DNA from 4 places in the Micromonospora sp. URMC 103 genome. Region 3 is predicted to be linked to each of the others. Evidence: riboswitches for the same ligand, from Rfam matches in the RefSeq annotation. Region 3 holds a riboswitch; each other region holds the start of a gene.

Region 1 (7,640 bases), 1.7 Mb from region 3:
CTCGTCGTGGTGCTGGGGCACGACTCGTGCGGTGCGGTGCGGGCGGCGCGGGAGGCGGTCGCCACCGGCACGCGGCCGCCCGGCCACCTCGGCGCCGTGGTGGACGCCGTGGTGCCGAGCCTGACCCGGGCCGCCGCCGAGGGTGTGGACGACATCGACGGGATCGTCGACATCCACATCGCGCAGACCGTCGAGGCCCTGCTGGGCAACTCCTCCGTGCTGGCCGACGAGGTCGCGGCCGGGCGGTGCGCCGTGGTCGGCATGTCGTACCGGCTGGCGGCCGGCGAGGTCCGCCAGGTGGCGGCGGCCGGCGTGCTCGCGGCCGACTCCGCTCCGGCGGTCTGACCGCCACCACGTACGCGACGAGGGCCGCCCCGCGCGGTGCGGAACGGCCCTCGTGCGGCGTGCTCGCCCGCTACAGCAGCGACATGTGCACGTGGTCGGTGTGGTTCGACGGCCCGCTGTACGACTTCCAGCCCGTGGCCGGGAACCAGATCTGCCGGTTCCAGATCACGTAGTAGATGCCGAGCCGGTCGGCGTTGCGGATGAGGAAGGCGGCGACGTTGTTGCCGTACATCCGGGTGTCGTTGTTGTGCCACGGCGAGAAACCGCTCTTCTGCAGCGACCAGTCGCAGGCCCGGCCCTTCGGATGCTCCCACGGGCCGCCCGGTCGGTAGCAGCCGACGAACCGGTTGAAGCCGGCCCGCTTGACCTCCTTGTACGCGTGCAGCGTGCGGGGGGTGATGCACCCGGAGGTGGTGGGGTCGTCCTCGCTGCACGACTCGGGCTTCCAGTCGCCGTCGGCGGTCCGGCCGGGGCCCACCCGCGCGACCGGGGAGGTGGCCGACACGAGGCCGCCGGTGAATCCCTGCCCACCGACCAGGGCCAGGGCCTTCTCGGCCTCGCGCTTCTGCTTGGCCATGATGGCCGTCTGCTTCTGTTGCTCGCGTACCTCGGTGTCGATCGCCAGCTTGGCGAGCTCGGCGCGGTTCTTCACCTCGTTGATCCGGGCCAGCTTCTCCGAGTTCACCATGTTGAGCTCGTCGAGGCCGGTCGCCCGCTCGACGAACGAGTCCGGCGTGTCGCTGCCCAGGAGCACGGCCACCGCGCCGATCCGGCCGGTCCGGTACGACTGGGCGGCGATCTCACTGATCTGCGGCGCCAGCGCGTCCAACTCGGACTGCGCCTTCTTCACCTCGAGGGTCAGCTCGGCCTGGCGCCTCTTGGACTTGTCGAGCTTGCTCTTGGCCGCCGAGTAGTTGCGGTTCGTCGCCTCGATGACGTCGTTGATGAGGGGAGGATCGTCGTCCTCGTGCCCGGACGGGGTGGGCGGTTTGGGTGCCGCGGACACCGGGACCGGCCCGACGAGCACGGTGCAGGCGGCGATCACGGCCACCACGGGTGTCAACCAGCGGCGTAGGGGTGCCGTCACAGTGTTCCCTTCCGTCGACCGCCGACCGGGTTAGCTGACGGGTTCGGGGCGGAAGTGGCCCCTACCGCTCGCGCGGATTCACCCCGGGTACCTGGGTTCCCGGCTCGCCGGGTGGCGATTGGGCGGTGGCCCCGCAGGCGCCGCTGCGCGCCTTCGGCGGTGACCGACGGCGAGGTTACCCGAGAGTGCTCCCGGGGATCTACGCCCGGATGCCGACCAAAAGCGTCATTTCGCCATAACGCTGGGTAGGGAGTGACGCGATCGGCAGCCGGTCGGGCCGGCGTGCTCACGCTGAGGAGTGTCACCATGCGCTGTCCGTGCTCCTGTCGGACTCGGGCCACGCGCCGGGGGCGGCGTGGGGCGGTGTCGCGGTGCGGCGCGGGCCGGGTCGGGAGGAGGCGAGCGCCTCCAACGTCTCGGCCGGGTCGGGAGCCGGTCGGGCGGCCGGAGCCGGCGCGGGATCGTGGGCCTCTGGTGCGGCGACGTGGCGGCCGGCCGCGGTCACCACGGCGGCCAGGCCGGTCGTCAGCGGTACGGCGGCGATGAGGCCCAGCGTGGCGACCGCGCTGCGGACGATCTCCTGGGCCATGAACTCGCTCGTGAGGATCTGCGTGACCGGGCGGGAGTCGGCGGTGAGCAGGAGCAGCAGCGGCAGTGACGCGCCGGCGTACGCGAGCACGATGGTGTTCACGGTCGACGCGATGTGCGCGCGCCCGACCCGGGTCGCGGCCCGGTACAGCTGGAGCCGGGAGAGGGTCGGGTTCGCGTGGGCCAGTTCGGTGACCGTCGCGGCCTGGGTGACCGTCACGTCGTCGAGCACGCCGAGCGAGCCGATGATGATGCCGGCCAGCAGCAGGCCGTGCAGGTCCACGTCGGACCGGAACATCGACAGCGTGGTCGCGTCCTCGCTGCCGAAGCCGGTCAGGTGGGTGGCGGCGGTGGCCACGGTGCCGAGGAGCCCGGTGAGCACCAGGCTGCCCAGGGTGCCGAGCACGGCCACCGAGGTCTGCGCGGTGACACCGTGCGTCAGATAGAGCACCACGAACATGATCAGGGCCGCGCCCACCACCGCGACGAGCAGCGGGTTGCGACCCGCGCTGATGCCGGGAAGCACGAAGACGAGCAGGATGGCGAAACTCGCGGCGAGGCCGGCGAGCGCGGCCAGCCCCCGCCACCGGCCGAACGCGACGATCGCGGCGGCGAAGACCACCGCCAGCCAGATCAGTGACGCGCCGCGCTGGTGTTCGGCGATGTTCCACAGGGCCGACGAGGGGTCGGCCGGATCGGTCAACTCCACGAGGATCACCTCGTCGCCGACCTCGACCGTCGGCGCTCCCGGCCCGGCCGGGACGGGCGTCTCGACCTGCCGGCCGGCGGCCGGGCCGCTCTCCACGCGTACGCCCACGGTGCCGCAGCGCTGCGGGCCCGTCCCGGGTGTCCCCTCCGGCTGCTCGGGCGCGGGCGGGCACGCCTCGGTCGTCACGCGGGTGACGGTGCCGTGGTGGCGCGGCGTTTCGGCCCCGCCGATCGGCTCCGGCGTGTCCCGAGGCCACAGCAGCAGGGCTGCGACCACCGTGGCCAGGACGAGGGGGACCACCGCCGCGACGAGGATCCGTCGTACCCCGGGCGGGGCGGACGGCGCGGGACGGGTGTGGTCGGCGCCCAATGCGAGTCTCCCAACGATTCCGGGGCGGGGTACGTGCCGGCGGGGCGATCGGTTTAGCCGGGTGGGGCGACCCGCACCGGAGGCGCCTCGCGCGACCCCGGGATGGCCGGCCGGCCGGGGGTCGCCGACGGGCCGGCGGGGCCACCCGGGTCGCCGCAGGCGGACACCGCGGGTGCCCGGCGGCGTGGGCGGGCCGGGCGGCGCGGGATCCGGGGAGCCATCGTGGGAATGCTAACCAGGCGCACCTCCCGTCGCAGGTCGCACGGGCAGGTGTCGCCGGCCGGGCACGTCGGGCACGTCGGTCGAGTCGGGCCACGCGCACGCCGCGGTGCCCGGGTGTCGGTGACACGCCGGTCGAGCTGTCCCGGCGTGCGGCGCCCGGGGTCAGCCGCGCTTCATGAGGCGGCCGACGGCGGCCATCATCTCGGTCGCCATCTCGTCGGCGCGGCCCTCGGCGGCCCCCTCGTGCATGCAGTGGCGGGCGTGCCCGTCGAGCAGCCCGAGCGCGACCTTGTCGAGCGCGGCCTGGATGGCGGAGATCTGCGTGAGCACGTCGATGCAGTAGCGATCCTCGTCGACCATCTTCTCGACGCCGCGCACCTGCCCCTCGACGCGCCGTAGCCGCGCGAGCAGTTGATCCTTGCTGGCGGTGTAACCGCGGATCGGAGTCGGTGTGGTCATGCCGTAAGGATAGCGTACCCCCAGGGGGTATGGTACGTTCCTCGTGGTGCCGATACCCCCACCCGGTATGGGCACCACCAACGGCAGGAGTCCGCCCTCCTATTACCCCTGGGGGGTATAGGATGGGTGGTGGAGGGAGAGATCCATGGTCACCACGACGTACCAGGTGCAGGGCATGACCTGCGGCCACTGCGTGAGCGCGGTGAGCGCCGAGGTGGGCGCCATTCCGGGCGTCGACGACGTCCAGGTCGACCTGGCCAGCGGCCGGGTCACCGTCACCAGTGACAACCCGCTGGACACCGCGTCCGTGCGCGCCGCCGTCGACGAGGCCGGCTACGACCTCGTCGAGGAGTGACCGGCGCCTGAGCCCGTGGGAGGTCCCACCATGAACACCACGATGAAGCTGAGCGCCTTCGCCCTCGGCCTCGCGGCGGTGTTCGGCGCGGCGTACGGGGTCGGCCGGGTGGCCGGCCCCGTGGCCCCCGCCGAGTCCCGCCACGACGACACCGCCGGCCCCGGCCACGGCGCCACCACCGAATCCGGCCACGGCGGCACCGAGGGTGCCGCCGGGCACCTGCCGGGCGGCCTGCTCGTCTCCGACCGCGGCTACACCCTGACGCCGGTCCGCGCCCCGGCCGGCGAGTTCGCCTTCCGGATCACCGGCCCCGACGGCACGCCGGTCACGGCGTACGACGTGGCGCACGACAGGCGCATGCACCTGATCGTGGCGCGGCGCGACCTCTCCGGCTTCCGGCACGTGCACCCCGAGCTGGGGCCGGACGGCACCTGGCGCGTGGCCTCCCCGCTCGGGGAGCCCGGCGTGTGGCGGGTGTTCGCCGACTTCACCCCCACGGGCGCCGGCCCGTTGACGCTCGGCGTCGACGTGACGGTGCCGGGGGCGTTGACCGACTGGCCACTGCCCGCGCCCGCGACCACCACGACGGTCGACGGTTACACGGTGACGCTGGCCGGCGACCCGCAGCCCGGGCGCACGGCCGAGCTGACGGTGACGGTCAGCCGCGACGGGACACCCGTCACCGACCTGGAGCCCTACCTCGGGGCGTACGGCCACCTGGTGGCGCTGCGCCAGGGCGACCTCGCGTACCTGCACGTGCACCCCGACGGCGCGCCCGGCGACGGGCGGACCCCGCCCGGCCCGGCGGTGACCTTCCTCGCCGAGGTGCCCTCGACCGGCACCTACCGGCTCTACCTGGACTTCAAGCACGGCGGCGCCGTGCACACCGCGGAGTTCACCGTCGTGGCCGGCGCCGCGGCGCCCTCCGGCCCGACGCCCGCCACCCCGAGCGCACCCGCCCCGACCGGCGACGCCGGCCACGGCACGCCCGGCCACGGGCACAACTGACGGGAGCCGTGATGACCACGACCAGCAGCACGCCGCTGCCGACGGCACCGAACCTGATCGAGCTCTCCATCGGCGGCATGACCTGCGCCTCCTGCGCGGCGCGCATCGAGAAGAAGCTGAACCGGATGGAGGGCGTGTCGGCCAGCGTCAACTACGCCACCGAGAAGGCCACCGTCCGGTACGCCGACGACGTCACCCCGGACGAGCTGATCGCCACCGTGGAGAAGACCGGCTACACGGCCGTGGTGCCGCCCCCGCCCGCGCCGGCCGGTGCGGCGGCGGCCGAGACGCCCGTCGACGAACTGCGTACGCTGCGGACCCGGCTCCGGGTCTCCGTGGCGCTCACCGTGCCGGTGATCGTGCTGGCCATGGTCCCGGCCTGGCAGTTCGACTACTGGCAGTGGCTGTCGCTGACCCTGGCCGCCCCGGTCGTGGTCTGGGGTGGCCTGCCGTTCCACCGGGCCGCGCTGGTCAACCTGCGGCACGGCGCCGCCACCATGGACACCCTCGTTTCGGTGGGCACCCTCGCGGCGTTCGGCTGGTCGCTCTGGGCGCTCTTCCTCGGTGACGCCGGGATGCCCGGCATGACCCACGCGTTCCGATTCGACATCACCCGCTCCGACGGGGCCGGGAACATCTACCTCGAGGCGGCGGCCGGGGTGACCGTGTTCATCCTCGCCGGCCGCTACTTCGAGGCCCGCTCCAAGCGGACCGCCGGCGCCGCGCTGCGTGCCCTCCTCGAACTGGGCGCGCGGGACGTCGCCGTGCTGCGCGGCGGCGTGGAGACCCGCATCCCGGTCGACCAGCTCGCCGTGGGCGACCGGTTCGTCGTACGACCCGGCGAGAAGATCGCCACCGACGGGGTGGTCGAGGAGGGCACGAGCGCGGTCGACGCCAGCATGCTGACCGGCGAGTCCGTGCCGGTCGAGGTGGCCCCGGGCGACACCGTGGTGGGCGCGACCGTGAACGCGGGTGGCCGTCTGGTGGTCACCGCGACCCGCGTGGGCGGGGACACCCAGCTCGCGCAGATGGCCCGCCTCGTCGAGCAGGCCCAGAGCGGCAAGGCGGCCGTGCAGCGGCTGGCCGACCGGATCTCCGGTGTCTTCGTACCGATCGTCATCACGCTGGCGGTGGCCACCCTCGGCTGGTGGCTCGGCACGGGAGCGGGCCCGACGGCCGCGTTCACGGCGGCGGTCGCGGTGCTGATCATCGCCTGCCCGTGCGCGCTCGGGCTGGCCACGCCGACCGCGCTGCTGGTCGGCACCGGCCGCGGCGCGCAGCTCGGCGTCCTCATCAAGGGGCCGGAGGTCCTGGAGAACACCCGGAAGGTCGACACCGTGGTGCTCGACAAGACGGGCACCGTGACCACCGGCCGGATGACCCTCGTGGACGTGCTGCCCGCCGACGGCACGGGGGCCGACGACCTGCTCCGCCTGGCCGGTGCGCTGGAGGCCGCCTCCGAGCACCCGATCGCCCGGGCGGTGGCCACCGGCGCCGCCGCCACCGGCGCACTGCCCCCGGTCTCCGACTTCGCCAACGTGGAGGGGCTCGGCGTGCGCGGCACCGTCGAGGGGCGCGCCGTACTCGTCGGCCGGCTCCGGCTGCTGCGCGATCGCGGGTACGACGTACCCCCGGAGGTCGAGCGGGCGGCGACCGGCGCGGAGGCCGCGGGTCGGACGGCCGTGCTGGCCGGCTGGGACGGGCGGGCCCGGGGCGTGCTCGCGGTCGCCGACGTGGTCAAGCCGACCAGCCGGGCCGCCGTGGCGCGGCTGCGTGACCTCGGCCTGCGCCCCGTGCTGCTCACCGGCGACAACGAGACGGTCGCCCGCGCGGTGGCCGCCGAGGTCGGCATCGACGAGGTGATCGCCGAGGTGCTGCCGGCCGACAAGGTGGACGTGGTCGCCCGCCTGCAGCGGGAGGGGCGGGTCGTGGCCATGGTCGGCGACGGCGTGAACGACGCCGCCGCGCTGGCCCGGGCCGACCTCGGCCTGGCCATGGGCACCGGGACGGACGTGGCCATCGAGGCCTCCGACCTGACCCTGGTGCGGGGCGACCTGACGGCCGCGGTGGACGCCATCCGGCTCGCCCGGCGCACGCTGAACACGATCCGGGGCAACCTGGTCTGGGCGTTCGGCTACAACGTGGCGGCGCTGCCCCTGGCCGCGGCCGGGCTGCTCAACCCGATGATCGCCGGCGCCACCATGGCGCTGTCCTCGGTCTTCGTGGTCGCCAACAGCCTCCGCCTCCGCCGCTTCCGCGCGACGGATCCGGCCTGAGACCCGGCCCCGCTTCGATGATCGTGGAGTTTGGGGCAGAACGATCTCGAGACATTCCTTCCCCGGAGGAGCCGACGCCAACCACCGGGAGCGACCGCCGTCACACGAGGAGACGACGTTTGTCGACGCCCGATTGACCGGCGCGCGGGCGGGGTATCCCTCGGGACGTAGCGGCGTTTCCAAGGAGGTTCGTCATGGGTATCGATGACAAGATCAGCAACG
Region 2 (7,640 bases), on a different contig from region 3:
AGCACGTGCCCGCCGGTGCGGATCACGCAGATCGAGCCGAAGGTCTGGTCGAAGATCGCCTCCAGCGGCACCCGGGAGTCGATGCAGCCCAGGACGACCGCGTACGGCTGCTGCTCGCCGGAGGCGCTCGCCGCGGCGGCCGTCACGTCGTGACCGTGGATGGGCTGGCCACTCAGGAAGCGCCGGTTGCCGGCGAGCAGCTCGGCGAGCGCGGCGCGGGGCGTGCCGCCCGCGGGTCGCCCGCCCGACAGCGCCCCGGCCCGCCGGCCGCCGGTCCCGCCGTCGCGCCTTCCCCCAATCTCCCCCGGCGCGTCCATGCCCACCAGCCTGGCGGCCGTCGCGGGCCCGCGCGGGAGGTTGGGAATCTTCTCACCGCGGCGGTTGGCGTGGTGTCATGGCGGGTAGCCGGTGTTACCACCGGGTATCCCGGTGCACGGTTCCGGGCGGCCTGGGGAGGTGACGATGACGGATCAGTCGGAGGTCCTCCTCCCCGACGGCGTGCGCCTGCACGTCGAGTCGACCGGCCCGGTCGACGCCGAGGTCACGGCGATCCTCCTGCACGGCTGGACGCTCGACGCGCGGAGCTGGCACCGGCAGCTCACCGCGGTGCGGGAGGCGGTCGGCACGTCGGTGCGGCTGGTGGCGTACGACGCCCGCGGGCACGGCCGGTCCAGCTGCATGCCGCTGCGCACGGCGACCCTGGCCCAGCTCGGGGACGACCTCGCGGCGGTGGTCGACGAGGTCGCGCCGACCGGGCGGGTGGTCCTCGTGGGGCACTCGATGGGCGGCATGACGATCATGGAGTACGCCCACCGGCACCCCGAGCACTTCGCGACGCGGGTGGCCGGCCTGGTGTTCGTGTCCACGACGGCCGAGGGGCACACCCACACCGCCTACGGGCTCACACCGCGCATCGCCCGGCTCATCCGGCTCGCCGAGACCACGGGCGCCGGGGTCCTGGCCCGCTGCGGGTCGTGGCGGCCGCCCCGGGCGCTGCTGCGAGCGCTGCGGCCGAGCATCCGCTGGCTCCTCTTCGGCGATCACTGCGACCCGACCGACATCCGCCTCGTCACCTCGGCGGTGGCCCGCGCCTCGCTCCGCTCGATCGGCGGCTTCCGGGCCTCCTTCGGCGCGCAGCACCGGCTGGAGACCCTGGCGGAGCTGGCCGACCTGCCGGCCGCCGCGCTCGTCGGCGACCGGGACCGACTCACCCCGCCGCCGTGCGCCGAGTCGATCGCCGCCGCGCTGCCGGCCACCGACCTGACCGTCTGCCCCGGTGCGGGGCACATGCTCATGATGGAGCGGCCCGACGAGGTGAACGCCGCCCTGCTCGCGGTGCTCGGTCAGGTGCGGGGCCGGCCCCTGCCGCCCGGGCGGGTCGCGCCCGCGGCCGGGGCCTGACGACGCGCTCCGTCGCACCTCGGAGGCGGTGCGGCCGGCCGGGGCCGTACCCTCGTGCGGTTGGCCCGGCGCGCGGCCCGCGGCGTACCGCGGTGCCCGCCGCCGACGGGACTCAGGAGCGCGCGTGACCGACCAGACCACCCTGGCGCAGGAGATCGCCGTCGAGCAGCGGCATCTCGACCGGGTGTACGCCCGACTCGCCGAGCTGCGGCGGTCGGCGGTCCGCGCGGAGAAGGAGGGCTACCGGCTGGCCCGGGTCGGCAACTTCGGGGCGCTGGTCGAGCGGGACGCCATGGTCTTCCACGCGGCGCAGCGGCGGCACCTCCTCGACGCCGAACACGAGGGGCTGGTTTTCGGCCGGCTCGACCTGCGCGACCGTCAGGTGCTGCACGTGGGGCGGCTCGGCATCCGGGACGAGGACGCGACGACGCTGGTGGTGGACTGGCGCGCCCCGGCCGCCGCCGCGTTCTACCAGGCCACGCCCGCGCAGCCGCTCGGCGTGGTGCGCCGCCGGATGATCCAGTCCAGCGGCGAGCGGGTCACCCGGATCGAGGACGACCTGCTCGACCCGGGCGCCGCCCCACCGGACATGGCGGTGGTCGGGGACGGCGCGCTGCTCGCCACGCTCTCCCGGGCGACCGGCCGGGGCATGCGCGACATCGTGGCCACGATCCAGCGGGAGCAGGACGAGGCCATCCGCTCCCCCGGCTCGGGGGTGACGATCGTCTCCGGCGGCCCCGGCACCGGCAAGACGGCCGTGGCGCTGCACCGCGCCGCGTACCTGCTCTACTCCGACCGCAGCCGCTACGCCGGCGGCGGCATCCTCGTGGTCGGCCCGTCCTCGGTCTTCGTCGAGTACATCGCCTCGGTGCTGCCCTCCCTCGGCGAGGACACGGCCACCCTGCACTCGCTCGGCACGCTCTTTCCGGGGATGAGCGCCACCCGCACCGACCCGCCCGAGGTGGCCGCCGTGAAGGGGTCGCTGCGCATGCGCCGGGTGCTGGAACGGGCGGCACGCGACGCGGTGCCGGACGGCCCGACGGAGTTGCGGCTGCTCTACCGGGGCGAGTTGCTGCGGCTGGACCGGCGGGAGCTGGACGCGATCCGGGATCGGGCGCTGCCGCGCGGTGCCCGCCGCAACGAGGCGCGCCGGGCCGGCTTCGACGGCGTCCTCGCGGCGCTCTGGGCGCAGGCCCGCCGGCTGGGCATCGGCCGCCTGCCGGAGCAGCGCGTCTTCGAGGACGAGATCGTCGACCGGCCCGAGTTCCGGGAGTTCCTCAAGGCCTGGTGGCCGCGGCTGCACCCGCGGCACGTGCTGGGCTGGCTGGCCCGTCCGGAGCGGCTGCGCCGGTACGCCGGGGGCCTGCTTCCCGGCGCCGAGATCCGGCTGTTGGAGGCCGCGTACCGGACGTTGGACACGGACGGGCTCACCATCGCCGACATCGCGCTGCTGGACGAGCTGGACGCGCTGCTGGGCAAGCCGGTGCAGCCGGCCCGGCCGAAGCGGGACCCGTTCCAGCTCGCGGGCGGCGTCCGTGAGCTGAGCACGTCCTCCGACCGGCAGCGCGCCGCCCGCGAGGCGGCCCGCGAGCGCCCGGCGGACTACCGGGAGTACGCGCACGTCGTGGTCGACGAGTCGCAGGACGTCTCGCCGATGCAGTGGCGGATGATCGGGCGGCGCGGACGGCTGGCGTCCTGGACGGTGGTGGGCGATCCGGCGCAGACGGCGTGGACCGGCGACCCGGCGGAGCTGACCCGGGCCCGGGACCAGGCGCTGGGCCGCCGGCGCCGGCACCACTTCACCCTCACCACGAACTACCGCAACTCGGCCGAGATCTTCGCCGTGGCGGCGGCCGAGATCCGCCGGATCGACCCGGACCTGCCGCTGCCCACCGCCGTCCGCACGACCGGGGTCGACCCCGTGGAGCTCACGGTGCCCGCCGCGGAGCTGGAGACGACCACCGTGACGGCCGTGACGGCGCTGCTCGGCGAGGTGGAGGGGACGGTCGGGGTGATCACTCCGGCTCCGCGGCGGGGCGAGGTGGCCGGTTGGCTCGGCGCCCTCGGCGCGCCCCGGCTCCAGGTGGTGACCAGCCTGGAGGCGAAGGGTATGGAGTACGACGGGGTGGTGCTGATCGCACCAGGCGAGATCCGCGCCGACGCGGGTTCCGGGGTACGGACGTTGTACGTGGCGCTCTCCCGGGCCACGCAGCGGCTCACCACGATCGAGCCGACCGGCTGACGGAGCGCCCGCCCGCGAGTGGGCGGGATTCCGACCCGACAGTTGCACACATAGCTATGTGAGCATATATTTGACCGGTCCGGAGCGGCGGCGGAAGGGTGAGTCGGTGGGCGCAGGTCATGACCACGGGGGGTCGGTGGCGAACGCCGCCGAGCACCACCGTGGCCGCCTCTGGGCCGCGTTCGGCCTGCTCGCCGGGCTCATGGTGGTCGAGGCGGTGGCCGCGTTCCGCACCGGCTCGCTGGCCCTGCTCTCCGACGCCGGGCACATGTTCACCGACGTGCTCGGCATCGGCATGGCCCTCGCAGCGATCACCGCCAGCCGGCGGGCCAGCCAGGATCCGCAACGCACCTTCGGCCTCTACCGCCTCGAGGTGCTCGCCGCGCTCGGCAACGCGGTGCTGCTCTCCGGCGTCGCCGTCTACGTCGTGGTCGAGGCGGTCGGCCGGTTCGGCGACCCGCCGGAGGTGCTGGCCGGCCCCATGCTCGCCGTCGCCGTCCTCGGCCTGCTCGCCAACGTGGGCGCGTTCGCGCTGCTGCGCTCGGGCGCGCGGGAGAGCATCAACGTGCAGGGGGCGTACGTCGAGGTGCTGGGCGACCTGCTCGGCTCGCTCGGCGTGATCGGCGCGGCGGCGCTCATCGCGGTGACCGACTGGTGGTGGGCGGACCCGGTGGTCGCCGTCGCCATCGGCGTGTTCATCCTCCCCCGGACGTGGCGGCTCGGGCGGGCCGCGGTGCGGATCCTGGTGCAGGCCGCGCCGGAGCACCTCCAGGTGACCGCGGTGCACGATCGGCTGGCCGCGGTGCCCGGCGTGGCCGGCGTCCACGACCTGCACGTCTGGACGCTCACCTCGGGCATGGAGGTGGCCTCCGCCCACCTCACGATGGCGCCTGACGCCGAGGTCGGCGCGGTGCTCGCCGCCGCGCGGAGCGCCCTGCACGAGGACTTCCACATCGAGCACGCCACGCTGCAGATCGAGCCCGGGGCCGCCCCGGGGGCCTGCGGCCCGGTCGAGTGGTAGCCGTTGACGGCTTTCCGACCGGACGACCGAACGTCCACGTCACCACATGGGCACACACAGTCACAACTGCTGCGTCCGCCCCACCTGTCCCGGTAGGCTCTGTCCCGGCCTCCGCCAGGCGGCACCCACCGGTGCCGGCGGCGGTCGTCGCCTAATCGCCCGGAAGGGCGAGCCGGGGAACCACGTTCGTGGGGTGCATCCGCGTCAGCGGTAGGGATCTTCCGTCCCGAACCCGTCAGCTAACCCGGTCGGCGGCTGACGGAAGGACATGTGCATGCCAGCAGTGGCACCCGTACGACGACACGCCGCCCGGATGGCGGCCCTCATCGCCGCGACGCTCGCCCTCTGCGTCGCGATCACCCCGAGCGCCGCGGCGGCCGCTCTCCCGGCCGCCCTACCCGCGGCGGCCCCCGGCCAGGACCCGGAGGGCGGCACCCCCAGCCTGCGCGCCCAACTCGAGGCGGCCAGCAAGGGCTGGCTGGACGCGAAGAGCGCCCTCGCCCGCTCGGTGGCGCGGCAGAAGCAGCTCACCACCCAGCTCAAGACCACCGAGGCCGAGCTGGCCGAGCGCAGCGGCAAGGTCGGCGAGATCGCCGAGGTGGCCTACCGCACGGGCCGGCTCAGCACCGTGTCGGCGCTGCTCAACAGCAACACGCCGGACGGCTTCCTCGACCGCGCCGCGGAACTCGAGGTGGTCGCCGCCAAGGAGGACCGGGCGCTACGGGATCTGCGGGACACCCGCGACGAGGTCAACAGCACCCGGGCCGCGCTCGACCGGGAGATCACCGAGCAGCGCCGGCAGGTCGCTGTGATGGCCAAGCGCAAGGAGCAGGCCGAGCGCGCCCTCGAGGTCGCCAACGCCTCCGCGGCCGCAGCCTCCGGCGGCTCCAACCGGGGCACCTCCACGGCGAACGCCGCACCGGCGCCGCGCAACTCCGACGGCTCGTGGCCGTCCGAGTCGTGCAGCGTCAACGACCCCACACCGGCGGACGGGTGCATCACCCCCCGCATGCTGCACGCGCTCAACCAGGCCAAGGCCGCCGGGTTCACCCGGTACGTCTCCTGCCACCGCAACGGCGGCTCCGGCGAGCATCCCAAGGGCCGCGCCTGCGACTTCGCGGCGCAGAAGAACGGGTTCGGCGGCGACGCCACCGGCGGGGACAAGACGTACGGCAACAACCTGGCCGCGTACTTCATCCGCAACTCCGACCGGCTCGCCGTGCTCTACGTGATCTGGTACCGGCAGATCTGGCTGCCCAGCAGCGGGTGGAAGTCGTACAGCGGTGCGGGCGGCGACCCGTCCAGCGACCACACCAACCACGTGCACCTCTCGGTGTACTGACCTCGCTTCCCGGGTGGTCCGCCGTGTGGCGGGCCACCCGCGTACGCGCCCCCGCCCCCTCCGGTACGTCACGGGACGTAGGAGCGGTGTCGTCCGCCGCCGGACGATCCGGGGCGCGCCGGCCGGCAGCATCGGGGCATGACCCGGACCAGACCCACCACCCGCAAGGCGTTGCTCACCCTGCACCTGGTCACCTCCCTCGGGTGGCTCGGCACCGACCTGGTGCTGCTCACGCTCAGCATCGCCGTGCTGCGCGGTGCCGATCCCGCCGTGGTCTACCCCGTCGCGGCGCTCGTCGGCACGACGCTGTTCGCGCCGCTCAGCGTGCTCACGTGGGTGGTCGGTGTGGCGAGCGCGCTGCTCACGCCGTGGGGGCTGCTCCGCCACCGCTGGGTGCTGGTCAAGCTGGTCATCACGACGGTGATGGTCCTGCTCGTGCTGTTCCTCCTCACGCCGAACCTGCGCGCCGCGGGAGATCTCGGCGCCGCCCTGCCGCCCGAGGACCGGGCCGACCTCGTGATCGCGCCCGCCGTGTCGACCAGCCTGATGGTCGTCGCGACCGTGCTGTCCACCTACAAGCCGTGGGGACGGCTGCGCCGGGCCACGCCGGGCGGTACACGCCGGACACCCGCATCCGCCGGACGCGGCGCGGCCTGAAACGGCGCCCGGGCGTCCCGTGCGCCGGCCGGGTCACTCCGGCGGGGTCGGGTCGTCCGGGTCGTGATCGAGCACGGCAGCGAGCCGCGTGGCGAGCGCGAGGTGCGCGGCCCGGGCCTGCCGGAAGGCGTACGGGAACAGCGGCGCCGGCGCGGCCAGGGTGATCTCGACGTCGACCCGGACCAGGCCGCCCGGCTCGGCGCGCAGCCGGGTGTGGTTGCGTACGGTCGTGGCCGGCCACTGCCGGGCCACCGTGACGATCTCCTCCGGCGTGCTGATCAACACGTCGGCCCGATAGGTCGTGCGCAGCCGCACCGGGCCGGCCGGGAGCCGGTCGCTGATGGCGTAGCTGGCGTGCGCCCCGGGCCGCGTCGGAAGCCGGCGGACCCGGACGATGAACGGGTGCAGCTCGCCCTGCCGGCTCAGGTCGCCGAGCAGCGCGGCGGCGTCGGCTGGCGTGCAGCGCGCCTGGACGGTGTACGTGAAGGAATCGCGCCTGAGCACACCGTCTCCTGCCGCCGTCGGTCGCCCGATCGTCGCGTACGCGGGCCGCGCTCGCAATGCCCCCGACATTCACCGATGTTTTCGTTACCTGCCGCGCGACCGTCACCTGGCCGGGCACACTGGCGCGATGACGCGGCGACGAACGAGCGGAACGACAGGCGGGTACGGCGGATGAGCGGGCACGTGATGGTCTTCGCCCCCACACCGCTGCTCACGGTGACGGTGGACCAGCCCACCGGACAGCCGGAGATCCACCTGCACCCCGGCGGCCAGGGCGTGTGGCAGGCCCGGATGATCATTTCCCTCGGCGGCGAGGTGGTGCTCTGCACGGCTCTCGGTGGCGAGATCGGTCAGGTGCTCGAGCCGCTGCTGGTGAGCGAGGGGGTGGACCTCAAGGTGGTGGTCCGCGACTCCGGCGGCAGCGGCGGGTACGTCCACGACCGGCGCGAGGGCTCCCGGCAGGAGATCGTCGA
Region 3 (7,640 bases):
CCGGTCGAGCACCGAGATCTTCTCCGCGCCGATGAGCAGCGGGTGGCTGAAGGGGATGTCCTCGTACCAGCCGGGGTAGAAGCGCAGCCCCAGCTCGTCCATGAAGGCCCGGCGGACCACCTTGTTCCAGGCGGTGTGCTGCACCCGCAGCAGGTGGGGTTGGTCGGCCAGGCGGACGACTCCCGACACCCCGTGGAGCAGGTGGCTGCTCGCGTCGACCTCGCGCCGGCCGTCCTCGTGCACCCGCAGGTGGTCGAGCATCAACACGTCCGGCTCGTGCTGGCGCAACCGGTCCAGCACGGCGGGGATCGTGCCCGGCGGCAGCCAGTCGTCGCTGTCGACGAACCAGACGTACCGGCCGCCGGCCACGTCGAGCCCCGCGTTGCGGGCCAGGCCCAGGCCGACGTTGGTGGTCAGGTGCACGGTCCGCACCCCGGACCGGCCGGCGGCGTACGACCGCAGCATGTCCCCGCAGCGGTCCGGTGAGGCGTCGTCGACCGCGATCAGCTCGACGGCGTCCGCGTCGCCCGCCGGGATGTCGGCCCGGATCGACTCGAGGCACTGGTAGAGGTACGCCTCGACGCCGTACACGGGCACGACGATGCTGAGCAGCGGTGGTTGCGACGGCTCATTGACCACCACGCCACTTTTGTCCCCCCGGGTGGCCGGCCCTGGAACCGCACGTGGCCGGCGGAGGTGAAGTCCCTGAACAGCGGCGGAGCGCAAGGTTAACGGCGCGCGTCGCCCGCGGGCCGGGGGATCGGCGTGCGCGAAGCGGTTTCGGGTAGGGTGCCCCGATACGGCCTGCCGGCCGCCACGTCGATGGATGCCGAGGAGGAGGCCTGGTGCTGGTGATCCCGTGGAGTGCGACGTGACGGGCGCCCCCACGGCGGCACCACCCGCACCACCGGCGCCGGCGGCCGTCGTCGCCCGGCTGCCCTCGTTGACCGGGCTGCGCTGGATCGCCGCGCTGCTGGTCTTCGGGTTCCACGCGGGCACCATGCGCATCATCGCGGAACCCGACTACCAGCACGTCGTCGGCAAGGTCTTCAGCCTCGGTCTGTCCGGGGTGGAGTTCTTCTTCATCCTCAGCGGGTTCGTGCTGGTGTGGTCGGCCCGACCCGGTGACACCCGGTGGCGGTTCTGGCGGCGCCGGTTCGCGAAGATCTGGCCGAACCACGCGCTGCTCTGGGCCCTCGCGCTGCTGGCCGCGTTCTGGTTCGCCGACCCGGTGCGGCTCGACGTCGCCGTGGAGAACCTCCTCCTGCTCCAGGCGTGGGACCCGCGGGAGGGAGCCTTCTACAGCGTCAACACCGTGAGCTGGTCGCTGTCCTGCGAGTTCTTCTTCTACCTCTGCCTGCCGCTCGCGATGCCCCTGCTCCGTCGGGCCCGGCCGTGGATGCTGTGGGCCGTCGTGGTCGCGGTGCCGCTGCTGATCCTGGCGCTCTGGCCGGCGCAGGCGCTGGTGCCGGCGGAGAACCGCTGGTGGTTCACCCAGGTCTTCCCGCTGACCCGGTCGTTCGAGTTCTGGATGGGCGTGGCCGCCGCGGAACTGATGCGCCGCGGACGCTGGCGGGGGCCGGGGCTTCTGTCGGCCAGCGTCACCTTCGTCGTCGTCTGGGTGGCGGCCGCCGGGTGGATCCGCGCCGAGTTCTGGGCCGCGCTGCTGTCGGTCGCGTACCTCCTCGTCATCACCGCGGCGGCCGACGCGGACGTGCGTGGCCGGCGCTCCCCGTGGCGGTCGCGTCCTCTCGTCTGGCTCGGCGAGGTGTCGTTCGCCTTCTACCTGGTGCACGTGTTCGTCGCGACGACCGTGCTGCGGTTGACCGGCGACTGGGGGACCGGCCTGCCGGGTTGGCAGGGGCCCGCCGCGGTGTTCGGACTCCTGCTGGCCAACCTGGCGCTGGCCGGGCTGCTGCACCGCTGGGTGGAGAGGCCCATGATGCGCCTGCTCGGCCCGCGCCGGTCCGGCCCGGCCGCCGCCGTGGCGCCCACCGTTCCGCGGCCCCGACCGGCGGCCGACGGGGACGAGGGGGAGGCGGCACGCGCCGCTGACCGTCACGCCTACGTCGACTCCCGCTGAGACCGTCCGCTCTGGCCGGTGCGGTCGGCGCGGCATGTCCGACACGCCCGGCATCGATGCGTTCGGGCCACTGTGGCGGTAGCGTTTGTCGCGTGCTTCCCGTCGCGCTCACCTGTCCCCTGTGGTGGGTCGCGCGGTGGGCCGCCCGGCTGTTGACCAGCCTCGGGCTCCTCGGCTCGCTCGCCCTCCCCGCGGCCGCCGCCGCGCCGCTCGGCGCTCCCGCTGCCGGCGTCGACACGTCCGTCGACCTGCACACCGCGCTCGGTCGGCTCGGCGACCCGGGCCGGCTCGTCGTGGTCGCGCACGTCACGGCGCCCGACCGGGCGGTTCTCGTCGGCGCCACGACCGACCCGCACCGGTCGTTCGACGACTCGGTGCCGCTCGACGCTGTCGTGCCCGGCGCGTCGGCGCGTGTCGCCGGTGACGCCGTCACCGGGCCCGAGCCCGATGTGCCGCCGGCGTCCCTTCCGGCCGCCTCGGCCCCCCGCGCTCCGCCGGGCGCCTGAACGTCGCCGGCGGGAACGGCCTCCCGCCCCACCGCACCTCGATCCTGCTTCCGCACCCGCCGCCGCACTTCTGTGGTCCCGACCACGCTCCGGCCGGTCGTGCGGTCCCTGTCGCATCCGCTGCCCGTGAGGTGCCGCCATGGAGAAGACCGTCCTCTACCAGTTCCTCGTCGAGGTGCCACAGGCCGCCGCCATCTGGTCGGGCCTGCTGGTGCTGGCCCTCGTCGTGCTCACCGTGCTGGTCGCCCGCCCCGAACGCGACCGCCCCGAGGACGACGCGGCCCCCGCCGTCCCCTCCGACCGCGAACTCGCCGCCGCCGAGGCCGCCGACCTGCGCCGGTACGCGGAGGAGGTGGCCGTCGCGGCGGCCGGCGCAGCGCAGACCGCCCGCCGCCGCCGCGGCGAGTGGCTGTCCGCCCAGACGGACCTGGAGCGGGCCTGGGCCGCGTACGACGAGGCGGAGACCGCCGCCCGACGGTTCGCCGGGGCGGGTAGCCTGTCCACGCCCCGTACGCCCCGCACACCCGCCGAGTACGCCGCCCGGGAGCGGCACCTGCACCGCGCGGCCGCGGCGGCGCACTGGCGGGGCGAGCTGACCCTGCACCAGCTCGGCGAGGTGTTCGGTCACCGCAACGGCTGGGACCCGCGGCTGCACCCGGTCGAGCAGGAGGTGCGACTGACCCGGGTCGTCCGGGACACGCGGCTGGCCGACTACCGGGCCGCCCAGGAGCGGGAGCGTGCGGCCTGGCGCGACGCCGAACTCGCCGCGGACGCGGCGCGGGCCCTCTCCGCCGAGGCGTACGCGGCCCGGGCCCGGCTGCGGCCGATCCGGGTGCCGGCCGCCGTGCCCGCGGCCGAGCCCCGCCCGGCCACCGCGCCTCGCTGGCGCCCGGCCCGGGTGGGCTGAGCCGGCTCACCGTCGATCCCGGGCTCGGCAGCCGAGTTGGTCAAAGGCTCGGGGAGGAAGCCCACCGCGCTTCCGGTGCGGAATGTTCCGTGAGCCCCGTCACAGCGCCACCGAAACGGTCAGGAGGGACAGCCCGCCACAATTCCTCGGGCCGATCGGGTGCCTTCCCGCCCCGCTGTCCCGTTGTGTCCCGGGGGCGCCGACGGAAACGCTCGTCCCATTGAGTCACGTCAGTGGCGCTACGACCGGAAAAAAACGCGCTCGGAGCAGGTTTATGCAGGTGGGGAGGGGTTGGCAGGCCCGGTACCGACCAGTACTGTCGGCCCGTCCGGTGCGGTAACCGATCGCAAGAGGCGACGCCGCGCCGACCCGCTCAATCGTGACCATCACGAGCCGGGGACCCACGTGCACGTCCGGGGTGAATCCGCGAGCCACGGCCCGCGGTAGGGCGATCTTCCCGCCCGAATCCGTCAGCTAACCCGGTAGGCGGTGTCGGAAGGAGTTCCATCCTCGTGCAGCACCACCCCACCCCTCGGCCCTCTCCGCCCCTCCACGGCACCGCGGTGCCCGCTCCCGCCCGTCCCGTAGCGACGAGCTGAGCCCGGCACCCGCGTCTTCCCGCCCGGCCCGCCGGGCGATCCCCTGAGCGCCGCACCGCCCGCGGACGACCTCCGCGCGGTGACGCCTGCCCGGATCCGGGCGCGCTCTCCCCCTGAACCGTGGAGGAACTGTGAAGCACACCCTGAAGCGTCAGCTCCGCCGGCTGGCCTCCCAGCGCCCGTACCAGATCGCCGCCGCCTCCGCCGCGGCCCTGACGCTGGCCACCGGCGCCGGCGCCCTGATCAGCGCCACCGACGACGCACCCGCCGGGCGGGCCTCCGCCGCTGTCGCGGAGCTGCGCAGCGACACGGGCGTCGCGTCCCGAGGCGAGGAGCGGACCGCCCCGTCGCCCAGCGACGCGCCCGAGACCGGTGCCCCGTCGTCCCCGAGCGCGTCCCCGGCGGCCAAGAAGACCGCGGACCCCGACCTGACCCGCAAGCCGGCGCCCAAGCCGCCGGCCAGCAAGGTCCTCGACTACGACTACCAGGCGCAGACGACCTACTTCTACTGCGGCCCGGCCGCCACCCGCAACGCGCTGAGCGCCAGCGGCATCGAGCGGAGCCAGGACGCCCTCGCCGCGCAGCTCGGCACCACCGAGATGGGCACCAACTCCGCCGAGGACACCACCCGCGTGCTGAACGCCGTGGTCAAGGGCAGCCCGTACCGGACCCGGATGTTCCCCGACGCGCCGAGCCCCGCCCAGATGGACCAGCTCCAGGCCGACGTGGTGCGGGCCATCACCGACGGGCGCGGCGTGGTGGCCAACATCGTGGGCGACGCCACGGACGTCGACGGCGGCTGGCACTCGTTCTCCGGCGGGCACTACATCGCCGTGGTCGGCTACCGGGACAACGGCCGGACCGTGAAGATCGCCGACTCGGCCAACCCGGCCGTGCCGTCGTACTGGATCACCACGATCGACCTGGCGAACTGGATCACCACCCGCGGCTACTCCGCCTGATCAACCGCGTTACCGTCGGGCGCCGGCTCCCGGAGGGGCCGGCGCCCGCGGCGTTGGTGCCCCGGCGTCAGTACGTGACGAAGCCGTACCGGCCCGCGGGACTGTCCGCGGGCGTTCTGCCCGGCTCGGACGCCGGACTCCACAGTGGCCACCGCCGTGCCGTCCCGGCCGGTCGGCCGCTCGTGCGCGGTCGTGTCCCGTGGCAGACTGCGCGCATGGTGGATGCCCCGGGTGGCCGACCGGTCCTGCTGCTCCTGCACGGCATGGGCGCGACCGGCGACGTCTGGGCGCCCTGGGCCCCGCTGATCGAGAGCCGCTGGGCGGGGCGCTGGCTGGCACCGGACCTGGCCGGGCACGGCGGCGCGCCGCCGCTGCCCGCGTACTCCTTCGCGGCGCTCGCCGAGCGCGTGGCCGCCGCGCTCGCGCCGAACGACCGGCTCGTGGTGCTGGGGCACTCGCTCGGCGGCGTGGTGGGGCTGGCCCTGGCCGCCCGCGCCGGCGGGCCGCCCGTGGCCGCGGTCGTGGGGCTCGGCATCAAGGCCGTCTGGTCCCCGGCGGAGCTGGCCAGAGCGCGCGAGCTGGCCGGCCGCCCCGTCACCTGGTTTCCGAGCCGGGACGAGGCCGCCCACCGCTACCTGCGGGTCTCCGGCCTTTCCGGCCTGCTCGCCCCGGACCACCCGGCGGTCGACGCCGGCCTGCGCGAGGTCGACGGGCGGTGGCGGCTCGCCATGGACCCGGCGGCGTTCGCGGTGGGCGAGCCCGCCCTGCCGTCGCTGATTTCCGCCACCGACGTGCCCGTGCTGCTGGCCCGTGGCGAACACGACCCCATGGTCACCGACGCGCAGCTCAAGGAGCTGGGCGTGCCGGTGGCCACGCTGCCGGGGCTCGGGCACAACGCCCACGTGGAGGACCCGGAGGCGGTGCTGGCGCTCGTGGACGCCTACCGCTGACCGGTCGACGGTCAGGCGGTGGGGGAGAGCGGGGCGGTGCCCGGCTCGACCGGGCGGCCGACGCGCGGCGCGACCGGGTCCCAGCCCGGCGCCAGCTCCCGGCGGGCGGCGTCGAGGAACGCCTCGGCGTACGTCTCGACGGGGAAGTCCCCGAGGTAGCGCCGCCGGGTCGACCAGCGCTCCGGCGCCAGCGGGTCGGCGCCGAGCAGCCGGTCGAGCACCTCGTCGAGGTTGGCCATGTCGCGCCGCAGCACGTAGCCGGCCGTGGCGAGCGGGAACCGTTCGGTGAACGCCTCCCCGTCGCCGCCCATGTCCGTGACCGCGAACGGCTTGCTCGAGTAGAGGTAGTCCGAGATCACCCCGGAGACGTCGGAGACCAGCGCGTCGGAGCGGTTCACACACTCCACGAGGCTCAGGTCGCGGCTGGCCGCCGTGCCCCAGAGATGCTGCCGGCCGGTCCGGGCGCGGTCGGCCGCCAGCAACTCGGTGAGCCGGCCGAGCTGCCGCGCCGAGGCGGGGTTCTGCGTGGTGTACGGGTGGGCCCGCAGGATCACCGTGGCCCCCCGGTCGAGCAGCCCGCGTAGCAGCGGCTCGGCGACCGGCAGGGAGCAGTAGTCGGCGTCCGCGTGGTGTCCCGTCCACGTCGGCGTGTAGAGCACGGTGCGCGGCGCGCCGGCGGGCAGCGGCTCCGGACGCACGGCGATCGACTCCACCTGCGGGCGGCCGACCACCACGAACTTCTCCGCCGGGATGTCCACCCCGGCCCGCGCGTACCGCTCGATCGCCGCGGGCCCGGCCACGAAGATCCGGTCGAAGATCGCGGACACCGGGTTGGCGCTCGGCGCCTTGTCGCTGTCGCCGTGGTGCAGCTGGATGTGGGTGAGCTGACTGAACCGGATGCAGTGGCTGTTCTTGGCGCCGTGGTTGACGTAGAACGCCACCTTGAGGCTCGGCACCAGCACCTCGTCCATGGCCCGCAGGGTGGGGCAGTAGACCACGGGCGCCGTGGTGGCCGCCGCGACCGGGGCCAGGAACTCCGGCTCACGCAGCAGCACGAGGAACGGCCGGCCGATCCGCTCGAGGTACGGCAGCCACATGGTGACCTGGTACTCCGAGCCCGGCGGGGCGGAGAAGTAGAGCAGGAACTCCGGTTGGTGGGCCCGCACCGCCCGGCCCACGGCCCCGCCCCCGGCGGGGGGCCGGAAGCGCCGCCGGGCCAGGTCCAGCGCGACCGCCGCGGCGCCCGCGCCGACCAGCAGCGCCGCGACCAGCGCCACCCACGCCGGCAGGGTGGCCGCGGCGGCCAACGCCACCACGGCCAGCAGCCCGAGCAGGGCCTCGCCGAGGTGGGTGGCGGCCAGCGGCGTCCACGACCGCACCCGCAGGTTCGCGGCCCGGGTCTCCAGGTTTCCGGCCTGCCGCAGCGGCCCCACGAGCAGGACGAGCCCGAGCAGCAGCAACGCGGTGACCGCGAGCGCGGGGTCGAACCCGTCGTCGAGCCGGCGGGCGTACCCGACCAGGACGGCCGCGGCGATCAGCGTCGTCTCGGCCGCGGTGTCCGCGCCCGGACGGATCCGCCGCTCCACGGCCGCCGCGCCGAGGGCCGCCACCGCGAGCGCCAGCCCCCAGCCGG
Region 4 (7,640 bases), on a different contig from region 3:
CGCCAGCGGCAGCGCCGCGCTGGCCGACCTACGCCGGCTGGTGGCCGTGCTGCGCAACCCCGCCCTCGTGGGGGACGGCACGGGGTACGTGCCGATCGACCCGGGTGCCCTTCCCGGGGCGCTCGCCGAGGCGGTGGACCGCGCCGAGAAGACCGGCCTCACGGTGGACGCCACGATCGATCCGGAGGTGGCGACGCTGGATGCCGTCCGCGGGCTGGCCGTCCTGCGGCTCACCCAGGAGGGGCTGGCCAATGTGGCCCGGCACGCGGGCCCGGCCGCACGGGCCCGCGTATGCGTGCGGATGCGCGACGGCGCGGTGCACTGGGAGGTCAGCGACGACGGCGGCACCTCCCGCCGTGCGGCGCGGCCCGCCGACGCGGGCGTCGATGGTGCGAACGGGCACGGACTGACCGGCATGCGGGAGCGCGTCGAGCTGCTCGGCGGCACGCTCGTCGCCGGCCCGGACGGCTCGGGCTGGCGGTTGCGGACCGTCCTGCCGGCGGCGGTCCGATGATCCGCGTGCTGCTCGTCGACGACCAGCGGCTCGTCCGCGCCGGTTTGCGCATGCTCTGCGACTCCGCGCCCGACATGACGGTGGTCGGGGAGGCGGAGAACGGACAGCAGGCGATCCGGCTTGCTGAGCAGGCGGCGCCGGACGTGGTGCTCATGGACCTGCGGATGCCGCTCGTGGACGGGACGGCCGCGACCGCGCGGATACACGCTCACCGTCCCGCCGTCCGGGTCGTGGTGCTCACCACCTTCGACGACGACGACCATCTCTTCCCCGCGCTCGCCGCCGGGGCCTGCGGATTCCTGGTCAAGGACGCCTCCCCCGACGAGCTGCTGGCGGCGATCCGCACGGCGGCGGCCGGTGAGACCCCGTACAGCCCGGGGGTGCTGCGCCGCCTCGTCGACCAGGCGGTCCGGGCCCGGGTCGGCGAGGCGCCCGTCGCGTCCCTGCCGCGGACGCTGACGGCCCGGGAGCGGGACGTGCTGGCGCTGGTCGGCGCGGGGTTCTCCAACCGGGAGATCGCCGAGCGGCTGCACCTGGGGGTGACCACGGTCAAGACGCACGTCACGAGCCTGCTCGCCAAGACCGGCACGGGAAACCGCATCCGCCTGGCGCTGCTGGCCGCGCAGTCCGGCCTTGTCGTCGAGGAGTGACGTCGGGGCGGATACCCGACGTAGCTGATTGGCGACAGCCCGTATCGCTTCACCCGGACCGTCGGCGGTGACACGCTGCTTCCGTTGTGTCACTGTCGCGATGGGACGGTCGAGGGCATGAGCAGACGTTGGTTGGTCACGGGTTGTTCGAGCGGACTCGGTCGGGCCCTCGCGGCCCGCCTCGCCGCCGAGGGAGAACGGGTGGTGGCGACGGCCCGACGGCCGGAGGCCCTCACCGAGCTGGCGGCCCGCTATCCCGGCACGGTGGTGACCGCGGCGCTGGACGTGACGGACCCGGCCCAGTGTCGGGCCGCCGTCGAACGGGCCGTGGCCGCCTTCGGCGGCATCGACGTCCTCGTCAACAACGCCGCCTACGGCCAGTTCGGCACCTTCGAGGAGGTCACCGACGCGGACCTGGCCGCGCAGTTCGACACCAACGTCTTCGGGCCGTGGCGACTCACGCGCGCCGTGCTCCCGCTGTGGCGCGCCCAGCGCCACGGGCACGCGGTCTTCGTCAGCTCCGTCGCCGGCGTCGTCCCCTTTCCGGGGCTCGCCGCGTACACCGCGAGCAAGTTCGCGGTGGAGGGGGCGGCCGAGTCGCTCGCCGCCGAGGCGGCGCACCTCGGCGTGAAGGTGACCATCCTCCAGCCGGGCGGCTTCGCGACCGGTTACAGCGCCAACCTGGCCATGCCGGAGACCCGGATCGAGGACTACTCCCCGATCAGCGAGGGCATGCTCGGCGCGCTGCGAGGTATGAACGCCAACGCGGAGGTCAATCCTCCCGAGCTCTTCGCCGACGTGGTCTGGCGGCTCGGCGGGATGGAGTCCCCGCCGCTGCGCCTACCCGTGGGCCCCGACTCGGAGGCCTTCCTCGAGCCCGCGTACGACGCCCGGCGCAGCGAGTACGACCAGGTCGTGAAGGCCGGGCACCACACCCTCGCGTGACCGGGTCGGCGGCGTGAGACGGGCGTAACACGTGATCAGCCGGTGTTCCGGGCGAGCCCCGACGTACCGTGAGATCGTGCCGACGAAAGACGTGATCACCAGCGCCGACCTCGCCGAAATCCGCCGCTCGGCGCTCGGGGCGGCCAACCCGCTCGGCGTGGCCGCCGAGCTGGCCGACGCGGTGGAGCAGGGCCGGCTCGCGGAGCCGGGTGACGCCGGGGACGCGCTGACCCTGGCCGCGGAGATCGCCGAGGTCCGGACGCGGCTCGACGCCGCACTGCGGTACGCCGACCGCGCCGTGGCCGCGTACCCGTCCGGGGACGACCCCCGGGCCGGCTTCGCCCGCGCGCTGCGCGCCCGGATCCTGTTCCGCACGGGCGGCCGCGACGACGAGGCGATGGCGGACCTCACGGCGCTCCGGCCGCTGCTGGTCGAACAGCCCGACGCGCCCGCGTACGTGAGCGCGGCGCTGGACGCCGGCGGCCGGTCGGCGACCGCCGAGGAATGGCTGAGCGAGGCCGTCGACACGCTGCTCGGCCAGCGCGAAACGGCCGCCGGGGAGCCGGCGGAGGCGGTGTCCACCGCCGGTCACGAAGCGGTGGAGGTCGGCCCGCCCGAGGCCCCCGGTGTCCTGTTCTTCCTGCTCCAGCAGCGGCACCGGGTCCGGCGCGACCTGAACCTGCCGCACGACCGCACCGACGACCTCGCCGACCGGGTGGAGAGTCAGCTGCTGCGCCGGGCCCAGCAGCAGCAGACCGCCGAACCCGACCTGCTGTTCTTCCCGCAGGCCGAGTTCGACCGGCTGCTCGCCGACCAGGCGGGCCTCACCGAGGCGTACGGGCCGGACTGGGACGCGCACCGCGCCCGGCTGGAGAAGGAGCTGGTGCGCCTCGCGGGAACCGGCCCGGCCGGGCTGCACGTGCTCCGCGCGTCGGTGAACGGGCTGACCGGGTACGCCGGCCGCCAGGGCGGCGACCCCGCCGAGCCGCAGGTCCGGGCCGGGTACGTACGCGAGTTGGAGGCCCGACCCGACGCGCGGGTCGCCTGGCCTCCGGAGCGCAACGACGCGTGCTGGTGCGGCTCGGGCCTCAAGTACAAGAAGTGCTGCCTGCCGCGCTCCCGTAGCTGACGGCCGCCCGGGCCGGTCCGGGCGGCCGTCAGCGGCGGGCCGGCGCACGGCGCTCCCGGGCCGGCTCCAGCAGGCGGCGCAGGTGGGACACGTACGCCTGGAGGGAGGCGATCGCCCGGGGCGGCGCCTCGCCGCGCCACGCGTCGTGGATCATCCGGTCGACGGGCACGACCTCGCCGCGGGCCGACAGCAGCAGCGCGAGCACCGCACGTTGGCGGGGACCGCCCAGGTCGACGGCGGCACCCGTGTCGATCTCGACCTCGAGGGGACCGAGCCCCGCAGCAGCATGACGCGCACGATCGTATCGGTGGCACGCCCTGTCGGGACGCGTTCTCCCAGGTGGCGGTCGTCGACGTCACGGCGGCGCCGCGTCCGGTGGCGAGGACCGTCACGATGCGGCCCGGCCGGGCCGGCCCTGCGGGTAGGGTCACGGGGCCGGCGGCGACCCGACGCCGCCGGGCCGGGCGCCGACCCGGCGACGCGGCCCGGGGGCCGGGCCCCCGGTCGAGGAGAGGCAGACCGACGATGGCGATTCCCAGCCTGACGGCCGCCGACGGCACCGTCCTGCCAGCGATCGGGTTGGGCACGTACCGGCTCAAGGGGTCCGACGGGGTCGACGCGGTCACCCACGCGATCCGGGCCGGCTACCGGTTGCTCGACTCCGCCGTGAACTACGAGAACGAGGGCGCGGTGGGTCGGGCCGCCCGCGCCGAGGGCGGCGTGCGGGACGAACTGGTGGTCACCTCCAAGCTCCCGGGACGCCACCACCGGTACGCCGAGGCGCTCACCACGATCGAGGAGAGCGTCTACCGCACCGGGCTCGAACGGATCGACCTGTACCTGATCCACTGGCCGAACCCGAGGGTCGACCTGTACGTGGAGGCGTGGAAGGCGTTGATCGAGGCGCGGGAGCGTGGCCTCGTCCGGCACATCGGCCTGTCCAACTTCCTGCCCGAGCACGTGGACCGGCTGGTGTCCGAGACCGGTGTCGCACCGGTGGTCAACCAGATCGAGGTGCACCCGTACTTCCCGCAGCAGGAGGCCATCGACTACCACCGCGAGCACGGCATCCTCGTCCAGGGCTGGAGTCCCCTCGGCCGGGGCAACGACCTCCAGGAGAACCCGGTCGTCGCGGAGGTCGCGGCCGCGCACGGCGTCACCCCGGCGCAGGCGATCCTGGCCTGGCACGTGGCCCGCCAGGTGATCCCGCTGCCGAAGGCCGCGTCCCCGCAGCGGCAGCGGGAGAACCTCGACGTCTTCGACATCACGCTCACCGACGCCGAGGTCGATGCCATCACGGCGCTCGGCCGCCCCGACGGGCGCCTGGCGGATCAGGACCCGGCGGTGTACGAGGAGTTCTGAGCGTCCGTGCCGCGCCCTCTCAGGCGGGGCCGGGCGCGGGCTCCGCGCGGAACACGATCGTCACGCTGAACGTGGTGCCGTCGACCTGGTACGCGTAGCAGCCCGGGCCCGCCACCGTCGTGGTGCCCGGCAGGTCGCTGTCGGTGTGGGTCAGGAGCGCGTAGTGCCCGCCGTCGCGCGGCTCGCCCGTGTACGCGAACCGGGCGCTCGCGCTCCCCGGCCCGTCGATCCGCGCCGCACGCACGAGCACCGGCCCCTGGTAGCCCTCGGCGATCCACCGCACCTTCTTCTCGTACGTGCCGTCGCGCTGGCGGTCGGCGTCGCGCAGGCCCAGCACCGCGCCACCTCCGAAGTAGTCGGCCACGGGGTACACGGGCCCGGGGCCGAGCACCCGGACGGCCTGGTCCGGCCGGGACCAGGGACGCGCCTCACTGGTCGGGCAGGCGCCGCCGGCGCCCGCGTCGGGAAGCCGTAGCGGCGGGGCGGCGAACGCGGACGGCGATCCCGGAGCGGCCGCGGGAGGAACGTCGCGCGCCGAGCCGTCGCAGGCGGCCGACACCGGCAGGAGTGCGGCGACGGTGGCCGCCCGGAGCGCTTTCGTCACCGTTCCAGTGTCGACCATCGATGGATGCGCGCGCGACCCCGCTACGGACCGGGTACTGACTGCCTCCGCTGAACGACCCCGCGGGGCGGGCAACCTACACCGTCCTGTCACAGCGGTGCGGTGTGGTACGACTGCGGAAAGGTGGTCGGAACCGGTAGAAACGGGCGGGTCGATGACGAGTGGGGCAGCCGCGGAGCGCCCGCTCTCGTCCTGGCCGGGATCGCGGTGGCCGGCGCCGCGCACTCCCGCGGACGCCCACCGGAGCCGCCCGCGCCCCCGCGCTAGCCGGGACGTGTCGCGGACGACGCGGCCGAGGGTCCAGCGACGGCGCCGGGCACCCACCGGTGGTGGGTGCCCGGACGCACGCTGGTACGCCACCGGCGATCACCGGCGCGAGGTGGATCAGAGGCCGAGGCGCTGCCCCGGGAAGATGAGGCCCGGGTCGTCGCCGACCACGCGCCTGTTGCGCTCGTACAGGGCGTGCCAGCCGCCGGAGACGTCCTGCGCCTCGGCGATCCGCGACAGGGTGTCGCCCGCCTTGACCACGTAGGTGTCGCCGCTGGCCGGTACCGTGGTGCGCCGCTCGGTCCGGGTGGTGGACTTCTCCGTGCGAGCCGTCGACCTGCTGCCGCCGGACGAGCGCTCGCTCCCGCCCGTGGACTTCGACGAGGAGCCGGTCGACTTCGACGAGGAGCCGGTGGACTTCGACGAGGTCGAGCCACCCTTCTTGCCGCAGGTCGGCCAGGCGCCGATGCCCTGGCCGTCGAGCACCTTCTCGGCGATGGCGATCTGCTCGCCGCGGCTCGCGAGGTCGGCGCGGGCGGCGTACCTGGTGCCGCCGTAGCCCTTCCAGGTGCTCTGGGAGAACTGGAGGCCACCGTAGTAGCCGTTGCCGGTGTTGATGTGCCAGTTGCCACCGGACTCGCACTGGGCGATGGCGTCCCAGTTGACCGCGGCCTGGGCGGGCGCCGCCGCGCCGAACACGGCGACGGCGCCGGTTACCGCACCGGCGGCGAGGGTGCCGACGGCGACGCGACGGGTGCTGACGGCACGGTGGCGGGCGTTGTACGAAGATGTCATGGATGTCCTCCACGCCGGCGAGGTGAGCTGTCGGGTTCGGGCTGAGGTGCCCGGCCGCCCTGGGCGGCTTCACCCCGAGGTGCCGCAGCGCGGAATCGCTGGGCGCCGGAGAACGGTGGGTCCCCCGCTCCTGCCTGGGTGACGAGTGCCGGCGACCGGCGGCAGGATTTGGCGTTACCGGTCGCGGTGTCCGCGTTGGCGGACCTGACCGACGTTAGGCACCGTTCGGGGGGATCGCCCACTTCGTGTGAAGTTGTTCACCGGCTCACGCGGGGCGCCCCGGTGTCGAGTTGCGACCGTGGCGGAAGCGTGCGATACGGCGCGCGCGACGGACCGATGTGGACGAAGCGGAGCACACTCGGGCGAGCCTTCTCGCCTGGGCCGGGGCCCCTGTTTCCCCAGCTCGGCGTCCCGACCGACGTGGTCGGCATCGGCCTGGACGGGCTGGATCCGCCCCTGTCGAGCTGCCCCGGTTCTGGGGCGGCACGGACGTCCGTCGGGGCGGCCATTCGGAAGCTTGATCGACTTCCTGTCTCTGAAGCCTGATCGACTCCATATCGCCGATGTGGCGGGGTCCGGGTGAGCGGGATGCCGCCAGCTCGGCGATCTGGTGCGGATCATGTCGACCGGTCGGGGCTCATCGTCCGCAGGGTCACCGTGGGGCACCGGCCGCCGGCACGGCCGCACCCGTGCGCGGCGCGGGGGCGCTCTGGCACCCATCGCCCTCGTGGCGCCGGGCTGGACGGCGGCACCGTCACCCCGCGGCGCCGGACTGGGCGTTCGGCATCGCCACCCGCGCCGCCGGGCTGGACGGCGGGCACCGTCAGCTCCCGCGGCGACCCGGGCGGTCCGACATCGAAATCGGACCGCGGAGGGCGGTCGCGGGAGCGCGGATGACGGCGCCCGCGCTGTGGTGACGACCGTGACACCCGGCCGCACAGCAGGTGAGCCGGGTCGCCCCGTCGGCAAGAATCCAGGACGGGAACTCTCCGACGGCCGATGTCGCCCGGTGGCCGGGGGTTTACCCGGGGGGCACAGCGGTGAAGGTAGGGCGGCACAGGAACCGAGGGGGGAGAACCATGTCCGAAACAGACCGTACCGAGGGCGTCACAGATCGTCCCGAGGGGGTGGCCGACCCGCTGCTGTGGAAGCTCGCGGTGGGAGTGGCCGACGCGCACGAGCCCGACGGCGAGGGGGGCTGCCGGAACCTGCTCTGCGCGGGCGAGCCCTGGCCGTGCACGGCGTGGAACAACGCGCAGCGGGCCCTGCGCGCGGCACAGGGCGAGAGCGCCGATACGCCTCCGGCGCCGGCCGAGCAGTCGACCGGCTGGTCCGGTGCCCCGGTGGTGCCGGCGG

Evidence for each region. A riboswitch is a leader RNA that binds a small molecule or an ion and turns the genes downstream of it on or off. The one in region 3 is predicted to bind cyclic di-AMP.
Region 1: linked by a shared signal. The riboswitch ahead of ACSNOA_RS04095 (coiled-coil domain-containing protein) and the one ahead of ACSNOA_RS11900 (C39 family peptidase) in region 3 are both predicted to bind cyclic di-AMP.
Region 2: linked by a shared signal. The riboswitch ahead of ACSNOA_RS25285 (coiled-coil domain-containing protein) and the one ahead of ACSNOA_RS11900 (C39 family peptidase) in region 3 are both predicted to bind cyclic di-AMP.
Region 4: linked by a shared signal. The riboswitch ahead of ACSNOA_RS14460 (transglycosylase family protein) and the one ahead of ACSNOA_RS11900 (C39 family peptidase) in region 3 are both predicted to bind cyclic di-AMP.

What each region holds. Positions count from the first base shown of each region.
Region 1 is NZ_JBPQTR010000004.1:110,644-118,283, forward strand. It holds gene ACSNOA_RS04090 (carbonic anhydrase) at 1-345, shown strand, start outside; gene ACSNOA_RS04095 (coiled-coil domain-containing protein) at 416-1,432, opposite strand; cyclic di-AMP (ydaO/yuaA leader) riboswitch at 1,437-1,567, opposite strand; gene ACSNOA_RS04100 (YibE/F family protein) at 1,734-3,098, opposite strand; gene ACSNOA_RS04105 (metal-sensitive transcriptional regulator) at 3,483-3,779, opposite strand; gene ACSNOA_RS04110 (heavy-metal-associated domain-containing protein) at 3,925-4,134, shown strand; gene ACSNOA_RS04115 (hypothetical protein) at 4,165-5,142, shown strand; gene ACSNOA_RS04120 (heavy metal translocating P-type ATPase) at 5,154-7,418, shown strand; gene ACSNOA_RS04125 (CsbD family protein) at 7,613-7,640, shown strand, end outside.
Region 2 is NZ_JBPQTR010000005.1:2,610,278-2,617,917, forward strand. It holds gene ACSNOA_RS25265 (carbonic anhydrase) at 1-317, opposite strand, end outside; gene ACSNOA_RS25270 (alpha/beta fold hydrolase) at 463-1,401, shown strand; gene ACSNOA_RS25275 (HelD family protein) at 1,526-3,643, shown strand; gene ACSNOA_RS25280 (cation diffusion facilitator family transporter) at 3,750-4,664, shown strand; cyclic di-AMP (ydaO/yuaA leader) riboswitch at 4,803-4,934, shown strand; gene ACSNOA_RS25285 (coiled-coil domain-containing protein) at 4,939-6,006, shown strand; gene ACSNOA_RS25290 (hypothetical protein) at 6,145-6,663, shown strand; gene ACSNOA_RS25295 (SRPBCC family protein) at 6,697-7,167, opposite strand; gene ACSNOA_RS25300 (PfkB family carbohydrate kinase) at 7,339-7,640, shown strand, end outside.
Region 3 is NZ_JBPQTR010000004.1:1,784,226-1,791,865, forward strand. It holds gene ACSNOA_RS11880 (glycosyltransferase family 2 protein) at 1-639, opposite strand, end outside; gene ACSNOA_RS11885 (acyltransferase family protein) at 872-2,083, shown strand; gene ACSNOA_RS11890 (hypothetical protein) at 2,176-2,589, shown strand; gene ACSNOA_RS11895 (hypothetical protein) at 2,729-3,496, shown strand; cyclic di-AMP (ydaO/yuaA leader) riboswitch at 3,857-4,000, shown strand; gene ACSNOA_RS11900 (C39 family peptidase) at 4,227-5,057, shown strand; gene ACSNOA_RS11905 (alpha/beta fold hydrolase) at 5,273-6,007, shown strand; gene ACSNOA_RS11910 (CDP-glycerol glycerophosphotransferase family protein) at 6,019-7,640, opposite strand, start outside.
Region 4 is NZ_JBPQTR010000005.1:257,908-265,547, reverse strand. It holds gene ACSNOA_RS14495 (sensor histidine kinase) at 1-514, shown strand, start outside; gene ACSNOA_RS14490 (response regulator transcription factor) at 511-1,164, shown strand; gene ACSNOA_RS14485 (SDR family oxidoreductase) at 1,282-2,109, shown strand; gene ACSNOA_RS14480 (SEC-C metal-binding domain-containing protein) at 2,186-3,238, shown strand; gene ACSNOA_RS14475 (AfsR/SARP family transcriptional regulator) at 3,267-3,467, opposite strand; gene ACSNOA_RS14470 (aldo/keto reductase) at 3,764-4,600, shown strand; gene ACSNOA_RS14465 (hypothetical protein) at 4,620-5,204, opposite strand; gene ACSNOA_RS14460 (transglycosylase family protein) at 5,607-6,284, opposite strand; cyclic di-AMP (ydaO/yuaA leader) riboswitch at 6,283-6,468, opposite strand; gene ACSNOA_RS14455 (hypothetical protein) at 7,364-7,640, shown strand, end outside.